DNA from 3 places in the Pseudomonas sp. TE3911 genome. Region 1 is predicted to be linked to each of the others. Evidence: predicted binding sites of a transcription regulator. Region 1 holds the regulator's gene; each other region holds the start of a gene.

Region 1 (5,182 bases):
TCGGACAAAGTCGAGCACTTGAAGGCCACCGAAGTCACTCTGCTGACTAATCCGGACCTGAACCTGTACCGCGGCACCGAATTTCCGTGGCATGTCACCAGCAAGCGTGGTGAGGTGAACCCCGACGGCACCGAGGTAGAACTGATTGACTCGGTACGTGTTGCGCGCACGGATGCCAAAGCCCGTGACACGGTGATTACCAGCAGTCGCATGACCGTATTCCCGCAGAAGCAATATGCGCAGACCGAGCAAGACGTTAGAATCGACGGCGCTGGCGGTGTATCGACTGGCAAGGGAATGAAAGCGTATTTGAAAGAAAGCAGGATACACCTGCTATCGAACGTAAGAGGACAGTATGAGGCTCGTTAAAACTCTCCCTATTTTGCTCGGTTTGGGCGCAGCACTGGGAAGCGTGAGCGCCTGGGCTCTGCCGAACGATAGCCAGCAACCGATCCACATCTCGGCTGACGATGCGCAACTGGATGACAAGCAAGGTGTTGCCACCTATACCGGCGGCGTAATCATCACCCAAGGGTCGATGAAGATCACCGGTAATACCGTGACACTGACGCGTACCCAAGCCGGTGACATCGACGTCGTGACCTCAGTGGGCAACCTGGCTTACTTCGAACAGAAGCAGTCCGCTGCCGACACTGGCCCGATGAAGGGCTACGGCAAGACCATTCAGTATCACGCCCAGCAGAATCGCATTGTGCTGATCGACCAGGCCAAGGTGCTCAGCCCCGATGGCAACTCCACGGAAGGTGAAAAGATCACCTATGACACCGTGAAACAGATCGCTAACGCCGGTCGTGCCAATGGCAGCAAGGTCACCGCACCGCGCCCACGCATCGACATGGTTATCCAGCCGAAGAAGAAGGCCGAGTAATGGCAACCCTGAAAGCCCAGCATCTGGCCAAGGCCTATAAAAGCCGTCAGGTCGTGCGCGACGTCAGCCTGTCGATCGACAGCGGCCAGATCGTCGGCTTGCTCGGCCCCAACGGCGCAGGCAAGACCACATGCTTCTACATGATTGTTGGCCTGGTCCAGGCGGATCAGGGTCGCGTACTGATCGACGATCTGGATGTCAGCCACCAGCCAATGCACGGTCGTGCACGCGCGGGTATCGGCTATCTTCCTCAAGAAGCATCGATCTTCCGCAAACTGTCAGTTGCCGACAACATTATGGCCATCCTTGAAACTCGCAAGGAACTGGACCGTGACGGCCGCCGACAGGAGCTGGAAAGCCTGCTGCAGGAATTCCATATCAACCACATTCGCGACAACCTTGGCATGAGCCTGTCCGGTGGTGAGCGGCGTCGCGTGGAAATCGCCCGCGCCCTGGCCACTGCCCCCAAGTTCATTCTGCTGGACGAACCGTTTGCCGGCGTCGACCCTATCTCGGTTGGCGACATCAAGCAGATCATCCATCACCTCAAGGCCAAGGGCATCGGTGTACTGATCACCGATCACAACGTGCGTGAGACCCTCGATATCTGCGAAACCGCGTATATCGTCAACGATGGTCAACTGATCGCAGAAGGCGACTCCGCCACCATCCTGGCCAACGAACTGGTCAAGGAAGTGTACCTGGGTCACGAGTTTCGCCTGTAAAGCCGCCTGCACAAACAAGGCGGTGGCAGGTCGTTTGCCTGATGCGCGGGAGTCAATGAAAACCTCCGGTTTTTTATTGTTACCGCGCTCTAGGCAAAGCCCTCGATATCAGGCATATAATTTGCTTATGTTTGGCGCTCACGCGCCCTGTCGTGGATGGCGCGTTGCGCCGGCGAATAAGGTGTTAAGCCCCTGCCATGAAACCATCGCTAGTCCTAAGAATGGGCCAGCAGCTGACGATGACACCGCAGCTGCAACAGGCCATCCGCCTGCTCCAATTGTCGACCCTGGACCTGCAACAGGAAATCCAGGAGGCCCTGGAGTCTAATCCGATGCTCGAACGCCAGGAAGAAGGCGACGACTTCGATAATGCAGACCCGTTGGCCGACAACATCGAGCAAAAGCCCAACGCAGACGTGCAGGAACCGTCCTACCAGGAAACCGCCCCTACGGTGGATAACCTTGAGGAAGGCGATTGGAACGAACGCATTCCCAACGAGCTTCCCGTAGACACTGCTTGGGAAGACGTCTACCAGACCAGCGCCAGCAGCCTGCCCAGCAACGACGATGATGAGTGGGACTTCACTACCCGCACGTCCGCCGGCGAAAGTCTGCAGAGCCATTTGTTGTGGCAGCTGAACCTCGCGCCGATGTCGGACACCGATCGCCTGATCGCCGTCACCCTGATCGATTGCATCAATAACCAAGGCTATCTGGACGAGACACTCGAAGAGATTCTTGAGGCCTTCGACCCCGAACTAGATATCGAACTGGACGAAATCGAAGCCGTCCTGCACCGCATCCAGCAATTTGAGCCCGCGGGTATTGGTGCGCGCACCCTTAGCGAATGCCTGCAGCTGCAACTGCGCCAGCTGCCCGCCAAGACCCCATGGCTCGCCGAGGCCCAGCGCCTGGTCACCGACTACATCGACCTGCTCGGCAGCCGCGATTACAGCCAACTGATGCGTCGCATGAAGCTCAAGGAAGACGATCTGCGCCAGGTCATCGAGCTGGTGCAAAGCCTCAACCCGCGTCCCGGCTCGCAGATCGAGTCCAGCGAGGCCGAATACGTAGTTCCTGACGTGATCGTGCGCAAGGACAACGAGCGCTGGCTGGTGGAGCTTAACCAGGAGTCAGTGCCACGCCTGCGAGTCAACCCGCAATATGCAGGTTTCGTGCGACGCGCCGACACCAGTGCCGACAACACCTTCATGCGCAACCAGTTGCAGGAGGCGCGCTGGTTCATCAAGAGCCTGCAAAGCCGTAACGAAACCCTGATGAAAGTCGCCACGCAGATCGTCGAGCATCAGCGCGGCTTCCTGGAATACGGCGATGAAGCGATGAAGCCTTTGGTTCTGCACGATATCGCCGAAGCGGTAGGCATGCACGAGTCGACGATTTCCCGCGTTACCACGCAAAAATTCATGCATACCCCACGGGGTATTTATGAGTTGAAATACTTTTTCTCCAGCCATGTCAGCACCTCAGAAGGCGGCGAATGCTCGTCCACGGCAATCCGCGCAATCATCAAAAAACTGGTTGCCGCGGAAAATCAGAAAAAGCCGTTGAGTGACAGCAAGATCGCTGGTTTACTGGAGGCACAAGGCATTCAGGTCGCCCGTCGAACCGTCGCCAAGTACCGCGAATCCCTTGGGATCGCGCCTTCCAGCGAGCGTAAGCGTTTGATGTGACGGGCGGGCCACAGCGTTCCAGTGGCGGGTATTCCTACCCGCCGCTTTATGCACTGGCAACGAAGGAGAAGCTGTATGCAAGTCAACATCAGTGGACACCATGTAGAAGTCACCCCTCCCCTGCGCGAATATGTCGAGCAGAAGCTGAAAAGGCTTGAGGGTCATTTTGACAAGATCACCAATGTGCAAGTGATCATGAAGGTCGACAAGCTTCAGCAGAAAATCGAAGCGACCCTACAGATTCCCGGTGGCGAAGTAGTCGCCAACGCCGAGCATGAAGACATGTATGCATCAATCGATGCCTTGACTGACAAGCTCGACCGCCAACTTAAAAAGCATAAGGAAAAGCAGCAGAGCCTTCTTCAGGGCACAGGCCGCTAACACTCCCCACCCATGATTCGACTTGAAACCATCCTGACCCCCGGCCGTTCCCTCGTGAACGTGCCGGGCGGTAGCAAGAAGAAAGCCCTCGAACAAATTGCCAACCTGATCAGCAGCCAAGTGCCTGAACTGGAGATGCAAGATGTCTTCGAGGCTCTGATTGCCCGTGAAAAACTGGGTTCCACCGGTTTTGGTAACGGCATCGCCATTCCTCACTGTCGCCTCAAAGGCTGTGAGACACCTGTCAGCGCGCTGCTGCACTTGGACGCGCCTATCGATTTCGATGCCATTGATGGCGCCCCGGTCGACCTGCTGTTTGTTCTGTTGGTCCCACAGGCCGCCACCGATGCGCACTTGGAACTGCTTCGGCAGATCGCCAGCATGCTCGACCGCAAAGAAGTACGCGACAAACTGCGCAGTGCCGGCAGCAATGAGGCGCTGTACCAAGTTGTCCTGGATGAGCAAAACGGGCAGTAATCATGCGTTTGATCATCGTCAGCGGCCGCTCCGGCTCGGGTAAAAGTACCGCCCTCAACGTTCTTGAGGACAACGGCTTCTATTGCATCGATAACCTGCCGGCCGGCCTACTGCCGGAGTTGGCGGAACGCGCTCTTATCCACACCGAGCTGGCGCAACCTCTGGTTGCCGTTTCGATCGACGCCCGCAACCTACCCAGCCACCTCTCTCGGTTCCCGGAACTGTTGGAAGAAGTGCGCGCCAAGCATATTCATTGTGATGTGCTGTACCTGGACGCCGATGAAGAGACGCTGCTCAAACGCTTCTCCGAAACCCGTCGACGCCACCCCCTCAGCAGCCCTCACCGTTCTCTGGCTGAAGCCATCGAGGACGAAACCAAGTTGCTGGGGCCGATCATTGACCTCGCCGACCTTAAGATCAACACCACCGGCCTTAACCTTTACCAGCTGCGCGATGCCATCAAGCTGCGCCTGCTGAACCAACCGGAGCCTGGCACGGCGTTTCTCGTCGAGTCTTTTGGCTTCAAACGTGGCATGCCGGTGGATGCCGATCTGGTGTTCGACGTGCGCTGCCTGCCCAACCCCTACTGGAAGCCAGAGTTACGCGACCAATCAGGGCTGGACCTGCCTGTGGCTGAGTACCTAGCCGCGCAGCCGGATGTGGAGGAGATGTTCCAGGACATTTCCAGCTATCTGCTCAAGTGGCTGCCGCGCTTTGCCGCGAGCAACCGGGCCTATGTCACTATTGCCATTGGATGCACCGGCGGTCATCACCGTTCGGTATACCTGACCGAGCGCTTGGGCCAAGCACTGCAACAAACCCTCAAGAACGTCCAGGTTCGCCACCGCGACCTTAGCTGAAAGGAACACCTGCGCGATGCCCGCTCTGGAAATTGAAATCATCAACAAGTTGGGCTTGCACGCCCGCGCCTCGGCCAAGTTTGTCGGAGTAGCCGGGCAGTTCCCCTGCCAGATCAGGGCTGGACGCACACCTGAAAGCATGGTCGACGGCAAAAGCAT
Region 2 (5,182 bases), 1.3 Mb from region 1:
GGATATTGAAATGCCTATTTAGTCAAAGTTATGAGAAATCAGTCGTTATGACTTTCGTCCCGTAAGTTGCATCTATTTCCGATTAGTTGCATCTATTTCCAAATGTCACATCCACCGCCCACCAGTGCGGGCCCTGACGCAGAGTGGTGCGGCTGGCGAAACGGCCGGTGCGGCCAATGGCTCAGCGGTGCGAGGCTGACCACCGACTGAATTGCCGCCACTTCCAGGGCCTCCTGCTCGCTCAGCGGAGGCAGCAAACCGGGCAAGCGGCTGGCAAGCAAGGTCTTGCCGGTGCCCGGTGGCCCGCTGAACAGAAGGTTATGTGCGCCCGCTGCTGCAATCAACAACGCCCGCTTGGCGGAGAGTTGGCCTTGCACTTCGCTCAAATCCGGGTAGGGCTTGTTCAGGTACAACAAACCATCGGATTTATAGGGCTCAATCGGCACTTGTCCGTTGAGGTGCGCCACCACCTGCAGCAAGTGATCCACGGCAATCACCTTCAGCCCCGACGCCAGGCAAGCTTCCTCTGCATTCGCCCGCGGCACTATCACGGTGCGCCCAGCTTTGCGCGCCGCCAAAGCGGCTGGCAACACACCTTTGACCGCACGCACTTCGCCGGACAACGCCAACTCACCCAGGCATTCAATGTCATCGAGCATCAACGCTGGCACCTGCACACTGGCGGCGAGGATCCCCAGTGCAATCGCCAAATCAAAACGCCCGCCGTCCTTGGGCAGGTCGGCGGGCGCGAGGTTGAGCGTGATGCGGCGCGAGGGGTATTGCAGGGCGGAGTTGAGGATGGCGCTGCGTACTCGGTCCTTGCTTTCCTTGACGGCGGTTTCGGGAAGGCCCACCAGCGTGAGGGACGGGAGACCGTTGGCCATGTGCACTTCGACGGTGACGGCTGGGGCTTCTACGCCGATCTGGGCGCGGCTGTGGACGATGGCGAGGGACATGCTCGTTCCTTGAAAGAGAGGCCGCTTCCTGCGGGTTTTTCAAGGGTAGACGAGGGGTGGGGCTAGCGAGGGAGGGAGGTTTTACAGAACGTATCCAGAGAACGACGCAGAACAAATGTGGGAGGGGGCTTGCCCCCGATAGCAGTGGGTCAGTTGATAAATATGTCACTGACCCATCGCCATCGGGAGCAAGCCCCCTCCCACATTTTGGCCTCGTTGCGTCAGTTACTCGGCCGTTGGGGTTAGCCGCGCTTCCAGTTCAGCCACCTTCGCCTCCAGGCTCTCCAGCCGCGCACGCGTGCGGGCCAGCACCACCATTTGGCTATCAAATTCTTCCCGGCTCACCAGGTCGAGCTTGCTGAAACCGCTTTGCAGCAAGGCCTTGAACTGGCTTTCGATTTCATTGCGGGGCAGAGGGGTTTCGCCGCTGAACAGGCGAGAGGCGTGGCCGCTCAGGGCGTCGAGTAGGTCTTTGGGCGCGAGCATGGGAAATATTCCGGAAACTGTTGGCGGGCAGTGTATCACGCAGCGTCTATAGTCTTTTTCGCGGCCTGCAGCGCACGCTTTTCGCGCATCGGGCTGTGCGACGGCGCACTGTTTTCGTGCGCATTGCAGCTGCCAAATAGTCCTGTGGGTGAGGTTAAGTGGGCAAAGGACTGATTTCAGTGATTTTTACGGAGCTGGCAAGGTTTCTGCTTAGACGATCATGACCCATGCACTGATGCAGTCGCTGTGACGAATGCAGTGCGCCGACGGATCAGGGGTACAGGTTTCGTCACCAGTGGTTCGCTGGCGTCGCAAAGGCAACTGCCCTTGCGACGATGCGTTACAAAGCCAGGCACTGCGCTTAGACTTGAGACGGGTTTGTTTTCCTGGGGCAAGTCCACCAATTCGGGAGAGAGTTTTCATGAAGCTAGTCACTGCCATCATCAAGCCGTTCAAGTTGGACGATGTACGCGAGTCGCTGTCCGAGATCGGCGTGCAGGGCATTACCGTTACTGAGGTCAAGGGCTTCGGTCGGCAGAAGGGTCACACCGAGCTGTATCGCGGCGCGGAATACGTAGTCGATTTCCTGCCGAAGGTGAAGATTGATGTCGCCATTGACGACAAGGATCTTGACCGGGTTATCGAAGCGATAACCAAGGCCGCCAACACCGGCAAGATCGGTGACGGCAAGATCTTCGTGGTCAATCTGGAACAGGCTATTCGCATCCGTACCGGCGAAACCGATACCGACGCAATCTAAGCCGCCAAACCCCAACGCCCCAGGAGAAAACAATATGACTCTGCGTAAATTCGCAGGGCTCGGAGCCCTGTTGTCCATCGTAATGCCAAGCCTGGCCATGGCGGCAGACGAAGTGGCTGCTCCAGTCCTCAACTCTGGCGACACCGCCTGGATGCTGACCGCCACCGCACTGGTGCTGTTCATGACCATTCCCGGCCTGGCGCTGTTCTACGGCGGCATGGTCCGCTCCAAAAATATTCTGTCGGTGATGATGCAGTGCTTCGCCATCACTGGCCTGATCAGCATCCTGTGGGTCGTCTACGGCTACAGCATTGCGTTCGATACCACCGGTATGGAACAGGGTGTGGTCAACTTCAATTCCTTCTTCGGCGGCATGGGCAAGGCGTTCCTGGCGGGTGTGACCCCAGCCAGCATCACCGGGCCTGCGGCGTTGTTCCCGGAAGCGGTGTTCATCACCTTCCAGATGACCTTCGCCATCATCACCCCGGCGCTGATCGTCGGTGCCTTCGCTGAGCGTATGAAGTTCTCTGCGATGCTGATCTTCATGGGCATCTGGTTCACCCTGGTTTATGCGCCAATCGCGCACATGGTCTGGAGCGGCAACGGCGGCCTGATGTGGGACTGGGGCGTGCTGGACTTTGCCGGCGGCACCGTGGTGCACATCAACGCCGGTGTGGCTGGGCTGGTGGCGTGCATCGTGCTCGGCAAGCGTAAAGGCTTCCCTACCACCCCGATGGCACCGCACAACTTGGGTTACACCCTGGTGGGCGCGGCAATGCTGTGGATCGGTTGGTTCGGCTTCAACGCCGGCTCCGCTGCTGCGGCCAACGGCACTGCTGGCATGGCGATGCTGGTCACTCAGATCGCTACCGCTGCTGCGGCGTTGGGCTGGATGTTCGCCGAGTGGATCACTCACGGCAAGCCAAGTGCACTGGGCATCGCCTCGGGCGTAGTCGCTGGTCTGGTAGCTGTAACACCAGCCGCCGGCACCGTTGGCCCGATGGGCGCTCTGGTAATCGGCCTGGTGGCCGGTGTGGTCTGCTTCTTCTGCGCGACCAGCCTCAAGCGTAAGCTGGGCTACGACGACTCCCTGGACGCATTCGGCGTGCACGGTATCGGCGGCATCGTCGGTGCGATCCTCACAGGTGTATTCGCAGCCCCTGCTTTGGGCGGCTTCGGCACCGTCACTGACATCGCGGCTCAAGTCTGGATCCAGTGCAAGGGTGTTGGCTTCACCGTGATCTACACGGCGATCGTCACCTACGTCATCCTCAAGGTGCTCGATATGGTCATTGGCCTGCGTGTTACCGAAGAGGAAGAGGCTGTCGGCCTCGACCTGGCGCAACACAACGAACGCGGCTACAACTTGTAAGTGCGCGTAAAAAAAATGCCCGGCTTGCCGGGCATTTTTTTGCCTGGCGTTTGTCAGTCGTAAGACGCTGTGCCGGTTTTTGCGCAAAGTTTGTGATCGGCCGCACACGGCACTTTTCAGTGTGCGAATGTCTTACAGGCACGTAGGCGTATTCGGCACTTTGTTTTTTCCCAGAGCGCGCTAGAATGCGCGCCGATGGGCGGAGAACTCTATGTGGCAACAGACCCTGATTACCCTGCGGGCCAAGCCCCGGGGCTTTCACTTGGTGACCGATGAGTTGCTTGCCGGCTTGCCTGAATTGAAGGCGTGTCGTGTGGGCCTGTTACACCTGTGGTTGCAGCACACCTCGGCTTCTCTGACCGTCAACGAGAATGCCGATCCGGCGGTTCGCCGTGACTTCGAACGTTTTTTCAACTTGCTGGTGCCGCAAGGCCGTGCCGGGTTCGAACACAATGACGAGGGTCCGGATGATCTGCCGGCGCACTTCAAGGCCAGTCTCCTGGGCTGCCAGCTGAGTTTGCCGGTCAAGGCCGGCCGCTTGGCGATGGGTACCTGGCAAGGTGTTTATCTGGGCGAGCACCGTGATCATGGCGGTGCTCGTAAAGTCCTCGCCACCTTGCACGGTGACGGGGCGTAAGCCACTGGTTATCCAGTGGATGTTGATTTTTCCCTGGCGACCTCGACAGAGGGCGAAGCTGGGCTATAACTAATCTGCTTTTCGCAAGTCATGAGGTAGAACATGAGCGACGATGATCTGGAAAACGACGAACTCGAAGTAGGTGACGAAGACGACACCGAAGAAGGTCTTGAAGCTGCAGCGGAAGACGTTGCGGACGACGATGGTGGCGATGATGCGCCTGCCCCTGCGGCCAAAGGCAAAGCCAAGGCAGCTGTTTCGGTAGATGAATTGCCGAGCGTTGAGGCCAAGAACAAAGAGCGCGATGCTCTGGCCCGTGCGATGGAAGAATTCCTCGCTAAAGGCGGCAGAGTGCAGGAAGTCGAGGCTAACGTGGTGGCAGACCCACCCAAGAAGCCGGATAACAAGTACGGCAGCCGACCTATCTGAGGTCAGTCACCTGCTTGTAAGAAAAAGCCCGCCGTCGCTGCGGGCTTTTTCATGCTTGCTGATTTATTTGAGCTTCGTGGTGATCCCTATATTGGGATCTCTAGTACTACTGCCACTTGCGGAGTAATTCCGGCAGCTCCGTAAGGCTACGAATCTCCGCGTCGGGGCGTTTATCCCCTTCCCACACCTTGGCGCTGGGGTTAAACCACACGGCCCGCAGCCCCGCCTGCTGCGCCCCCGCAATGTCGTCCCCGGGATGGTCGCCAACATGCACCGCTGCGCTGGCATCCACTCCGCCGCGTTGCAGCGCTTCCTGGAACAGCCGCGCATCTGGCTTGGCAATACCAATATCTTCAGCGCGCAGCGCAAAGTGAAAGTAGTCAGCCAGGCCCACACGCTGCACATCGGCATTGCCATTGGTGATCACACCCAGCAGAAAGTGCTGGCGCAGCGCTTGCAACATCGGCTCGGCTTCAGGGAAGGGCGTGAGCTGATGACGGGCGTGAATGAACGCCTCGAAGCACACGTCTGCCATTTCCGTG
Region 3 (5,182 bases), 2.6 Mb from region 1:
ACTGGATCAACGTGGCGTCGTCGAGGTCAGTAGCGAACAGTTCGGCATGGCGCGGACGCATGCCGCCGTTGCCCGCGATGTAAAGGTTCCAGCCCTTCTCGGTGGCGATCACGCCCACGTCCTTGCTCTGGGCTTCGGCGCATTCACGGGTGCAGCCGGACACCGCGAACTTGAGTTTGTGCGGCGAACGCAGGCCCTTGTAGCGATCCTCGATCAGCAGCGCCATTTTCACGCTGTCCTGCACGCCGTAGCGGCACCAAGTGCTGCCCACGCAGGACTTCACCGTACGCGTGGATTTGCCATACGCGTGCCCGGTCTCAAAGCCAGCGGCGATCAGCTCGGCCCAGATATCCGGCAGTTCATGCAACTGCGCGCCAAACAAGTCGATGCGCTGGCCGCCGGTGATCTTGGTGTAGAGGTCGTATTTCTTCGCCACTTCACCAATCACGATCAGCTTGTCGGCCGTGATTTCACCACCGGGAATCCGTGGCACCACCGAGTAGGTGCCGTTCTTCTGCATGTTGGCCATGAACGTGTCGTTGGTGTCCTGCAACGGCACCAACGAGGCGTCCATGATTGGCTGGTTCCAGCACGACGCCAGGATCGAACCGACCGCCGGTTTGCACACGTCGCAACCGGTGTGGCCACGGCCGTGTTTGGTCAGCAGTTCTTCGAAGGTGGTCACCCCTTCCACACGCACCAGGGCATACAGCTCCTGACGGGTGTAGGCGAAGTGTTCGCACAGGCTCTTGTCGACACTGACGCCACGGGCAATCAACTCGTGTTCAAACACTTGCTTGAGCAAGCCCGCGCAACCGCCGCAACCGGTGCAAGCCTTGGTCTGGGATTTGAGCAGGCCGAGGTCGCTGCAACCGCCGTCGATGGCCGAGCAAATCGCGCCTTTGGTCACGTTGTGGCAGGAACACACCGTGGCCGATTCCGGCAACGCGCCTGGGCCGAGAGTCGGTGCACCGGCGGACGAAGGCAGGATCAGGCTGGCCGGTTCCGCAGGCAGTGCAATCGCGTTCTGCATGTATTGCAGCAACGTGTCGTAGTAGCTGTTGTCGCCAACCAGCACTGCGCCGATCACATGCTTGCCCGATGCGTCTACCACTAGGCGGCGGTAACTGGCGCTGGCCTCATCGATGAACTGATAGCTGCGCGCACCCGGCGTGTGGGCATGGGCGTCGCCGATGGAACCCACGTCCACGCCGAGCAGTTTGAGCTTGGTGGACATGTCGGCACCGACAAAGGGCTCGGCGACCTGCCCGCATAACAGCGCGGCTACCCCGCGGGCCATCTGGTACCCCGGTGCGACCAGGCCGAACAGGCTGCCGTTCCAGGACGCGCACTCGCCAATCGCGTAGATGTGCGGATCGCAACTCAAGCACTCATCGTTGATCACCACCCCGCCACGCGGACCAATCTCCAGGCCAGCCTGGCGCGCCAGGGCGTCCTGTGCGCGGATGCCGGCGGAGAACACGATAAGGTCGGTTTCGAGGAACTCGTCGTTGGCAAAGTTCATGCGATAGCGGTACTGCTCGCCCGTGCTGATCGACTGCGTGGCACGGGAAAGGTGCACACCGACGCCCAGCCGTTCGATCTGGGCCTTGAGCGCCAGACCGCCGAAATCATCCAACTGCACTGGCATCAAGCGCGGTGCGAACTCCACCACATGGGCTTCCAGCCCCAAGCTTTTCAGGGCGTTGGCGGCTTCCAGGCCCAGCAGGCCACCGCCCACCACCACACCACGTCGGGCATTGGCTGCCGCTGCACGGATGGCATCAAGGTCGTGCAAGGTGCGATACACCAACCGCGAATCCCCTTCGGCGCCTTCGATCGGCGGCACGAACGGATAGGAGCCGGTGGCCAGGACCAATGTGTCGTAGGCCACGCAGCCCTGAGCCGTGATCACCTCACGGCGAACGCGGTCGATCTCCAGCACCGGCACGCCCAGGTGCAACGTCACTCCCGGCGTCTGGTACAGCGATGCCTCGGAGAGTGCCAACGACTCGGCATCGCGGCCCGTGAAATACTCGGACAGGTGCACACGGTCATAGGCGCGCATCGGCTCTTCGCTGAACACATGCAGGTGGTAGTGTTGCAGCGCGCCGCGCTCGATCAGTTGCGCCACACAATGGTGACCGACCATGCCATTGCCAACGACGATCAGGGTTTTCATCGGTTTGTTCATATCAGCACCTGACAACATTCATCACGGTTTAAAAAGCAAAAAAAAACGCCTGAAACCTTGCGGTTCCAGGCGTCTTTGCCTGTTCTTATGCGGGATCTGTTCGGACGACTTCGCCGGATCCATCGCTTTATGCCCATGACCTCAATGGCCTGTCGATCGTCGTTGACCGAGTGGGGTTGACGGGGAGCTTGCAGGCTCTATGCCAATTGGCCGCGGAGCCGTACGTGGGGCCGCTGCAGTCTCCTCGCTTCGCCTGAACAGCGTGGATTGCGCATCCAACTGGTGCGTGTTGCATCAAAAAGGCGCACTTGCATCATCAATTTCCAGGCTGGTGAGTGTTGAGGCTGCTTCGCAGCCCAGTGCGGGCGGTGCGACGATTCGACTAGCCCGCACACCCCAACAGCCAGCTCACCAGAACAAGCCGGTTCTTCACAAAAAAGCACCCATTGCAGCGTTCGAAAAAACCTGGCGCGTGACTTGCTAGGAACACCTGCATAAAGCAATCAACGCTGATTGCCCATTCACGACAAAGGCGCCGTGCAACCCCCGTTTCCAAACGGAGGGTTGCAGGGCGCTTTTTTGTTGGCGGGTAAAAAAGTTTAGAGGGTGACGGATGGCAAACCAAAGCGTACGTAGCGTGTGTCCTTATTGTGGCGTCGGCTGCGGCATCGTGATGCAAGTGGAAAACAATAAGGTGGTCAAGGTGATCGGCGACAAGGCCCACCCCACCAACGTTGGCCGCCTGTGCACCAAAGGCACTACGTGCGGCCAAGCCATCGCCGAGTCCGGGCGCATGGAAAACGCTTACCTGCGTGAGCAGCGCGATCACGACCCGGTGCGGGTCGCCATGGACACCGCCATCAGCGAAACCGCCGGCCGTTTGCGCCATATCCTCGACCGTGACGGCCCCGATGCGTTGGCGTTCTACGTGTCCGGACAAATGTCCCTGGAGGCGCAGTACCTGATCAACAAATTGGCCAAGGGTTTTGTGCGCACCCGCAATATCGAATCCAACTCGCGGTTGTGCATGGCCAGTGCCGGCAGCGGCTACAAGCTGTCCCTCGGTTCCGACGGGCCACCGGGTTCCTATGAAGACTTTGACCGCGCCGACCTGTTCTTCGTGATCGGCGCCAATATGGCCGACTGTCATCCGATTTTGTTCCTGCGCATGATGGACCGGGTCAAGGCCGGGGCGAAGCTGATCGTGGTCGACCCCCGGCGCAGCGCCACCGCCGACAAAGCTGATCTGTACCTGCCGATCAAACCCGGCACCGACCTCGCGCTGCTCAATGGGCTGCTGCACCTGCTGGTGAAAAACGGCCACACCGACCCCGGCTTTATCGCCACGTTCACCGAAGGTTGGGAGGTTATGCCCGGTTTTCTTGAGGACTACCCGCCCCACAGCGTCGCTGCCATCACGGGTTTGGCCGAAGCGGACATCCGCCAAGCCGCCGACTGGATCGGCCAGGCCGCCGAGTGGATGAGCTGCTGGACCATGGGGCTCAACCAAAGCACCCACGGCACCTGGAACACCAACGCCCTGTGCAACCTGCACCTGGCCACCGGCGCGATTTGCCGCCCCGGCAGCGGGCCGTTTTCCCTCACCGGCCAACCCAATGCCATGGGCGGCCGCGAAATGGGCTACATGGGCCCGGGCCTGCCAGGACAGCGCTCGGTCATGGTCGACGCCGACCGCGCATTTATCGAAGACCTCTGGCAAATCCCGCCTGACCGCCTGCCGCGCCAAGCCGGCAACGGCACCGTGGCGATGTTCGAACAGATGGCCGCCGGGCAGATCAAAGCCTGCTGGATCATCTGCACCAACCCGGTGGCCAGCGTGCCCAATCGCCAAACCGCTATCGACGGTTTGCGCACAGCAGAACTGGTCATCGCCCAGGACGCCTACCTCGACACCGAGACCAACCGCTACGCCGACATCCTGCTGCCCGGCGCGCTGTGGGCCGAGGCCGAAGGGGTGATGATTAATTCCGAGCGCAACCTGACCCTGATGCAAAAGGCTGTCGATGCACCCGGTGAAACCTTGCCGGACTGGCAGATCATCGCCCGTGTCGCCTGTGAAATGGGCTTTGCCGACGCGTTCACATATGCCAGCGCCGCCGACGTGTTCGAAGAAATCAAACGCGCCTGGAACCCCAAGACCGGCTATGACATGCGCGGCGCAAGCCATGCGCGCCTGCGTGAACAACCGTTGCAATGGCCTTGCCCTTCAGCCGACGGCGCAGACCGAAACCCGATCCGCTACCTGAATACCGGCACGCTCAGATTCGCCACCGACAGCGGCAAAGGCCAATTCTTTCCGCGCCCCCATATGCCGCCTGCGGAAATGCCCGACGACCGCTTCCCTTTCGTGCTCAACACCGGCCGCCTGCAGCACCAGTGGCACACCCTGACCAAGACCGGCAAAGTCGCCACCCTGAACAAACTCAACCCCGGCCCGTTCGTGGAAATCCATCCCGACGATGCCGCGCGCCTCGGCATCACGGCCAAGGATCCGGTAGAGGTGCGCTCCTTGCGTGGGCGTGCCGTTCTGCCTGCGGTGATCACTGACCGCGTGCGTCCCGGCAACTGCTTTGCGCCCTTCCACTGGAACGATGTGTTTGGCCAGCACTTGGCGATCAATGCGGTGACCAACGATGCCGTCGACCCGATTTCCCTGCAGCCCGAGTTCAAGTGCTGCGCGGTCGCGCTGGCCCGAGTCGAGCTGATCGACCATCAATTCCTCGACCAACCGGCGCCCACTTCCCATGACCTTCCGGAGGACCTCACCATGTCGCGCCTTGACGCCTTCGCTGATCTCGCCGGTATCCGTAACAGGCCGGCCCCGACACTGAGCGACAGTGAACGCACCTACCTCGCCGGCTTCCTCAGTGGCCTGCACTCGAGCGCCGCGCGGCAAGACACTGGCGTCCCGGTGATGCCGGCAAGCGCGCCATTGGCCCAGGACGCCCGCTTGTGGCTGGACGGGTT

What was found. The regulator sigma-54, encoded in region 1, starts transcription at its own class of promoters, with help from an activator protein. The targets are predictions, from matches to a motif close to ANTGGCATNNANNTTGCTNT.
Region 2: the regulator sigma-54 is predicted to act here: its motif matches at 1,636-1,655, upstream of glnK (P-II family nitrogen regulator).
Region 3: the regulator sigma-54 is predicted to act here: its motif matches at 2,382-2,401, upstream of nirB (nitrite reductase large subunit NirB).

Annotation. Positions count from the first base shown of each region.
Region 1 is NZ_JBSSFP010000001.1:4,433,638-4,438,819, forward strand. It holds gene lptC (LPS export ABC transporter periplasmic protein LptC) at 1-369, shown strand, start outside; gene lptA (lipopolysaccharide transport periplasmic protein LptA) at 356-889, shown strand; gene lptB (LPS export ABC transporter ATP-binding protein) at 889-1,614, shown strand; gene ACVWXD_RS20150 (RNA polymerase factor sigma-54) at 1,812-3,305, shown strand; gene hpf (ribosome hibernation-promoting factor, HPF/YfiA family) at 3,381-3,686, shown strand; gene ptsN (PTS IIA-like nitrogen regulatory protein PtsN) at 3,699-4,163, shown strand; gene rapZ (RNase adapter RapZ) at 4,166-5,023, shown strand; gene ACVWXD_RS20170 (HPr family phosphocarrier protein) at 5,040-5,182, shown strand, end outside.
Region 2 is NZ_JBSSFP010000001.1:5,734,141-5,739,322, forward strand. It holds partial or broken gene ACVWXD_RS25980 (YifB family Mg chelatase-like AAA ATPase) at 111-956, opposite strand; gene ACVWXD_RS25985 (accessory factor UbiK family protein) at 1,182-1,442, opposite strand; gene glnK (P-II family nitrogen regulator) at 1,864-2,202, shown strand; gene ACVWXD_RS25995 (ammonium transporter) at 2,237-3,574, shown strand; gene ACVWXD_RS26000 (secondary thiamine-phosphate synthase enzyme YjbQ) at 3,786-4,211, shown strand; gene sutA (transcriptional regulator SutA) at 4,314-4,640, shown strand; gene ACVWXD_RS26010 (HAD family hydrolase) at 4,747-5,182, opposite strand, start outside.
Region 3 is NZ_JBSSFP010000001.1:1,881,837-1,887,018, reverse strand. It holds gene nirB (nitrite reductase large subunit NirB) at 1-2,194, opposite strand, end outside; gene ACVWXD_RS08600 (molybdopterin-dependent oxidoreductase) at 2,808-5,182, shown strand, end outside.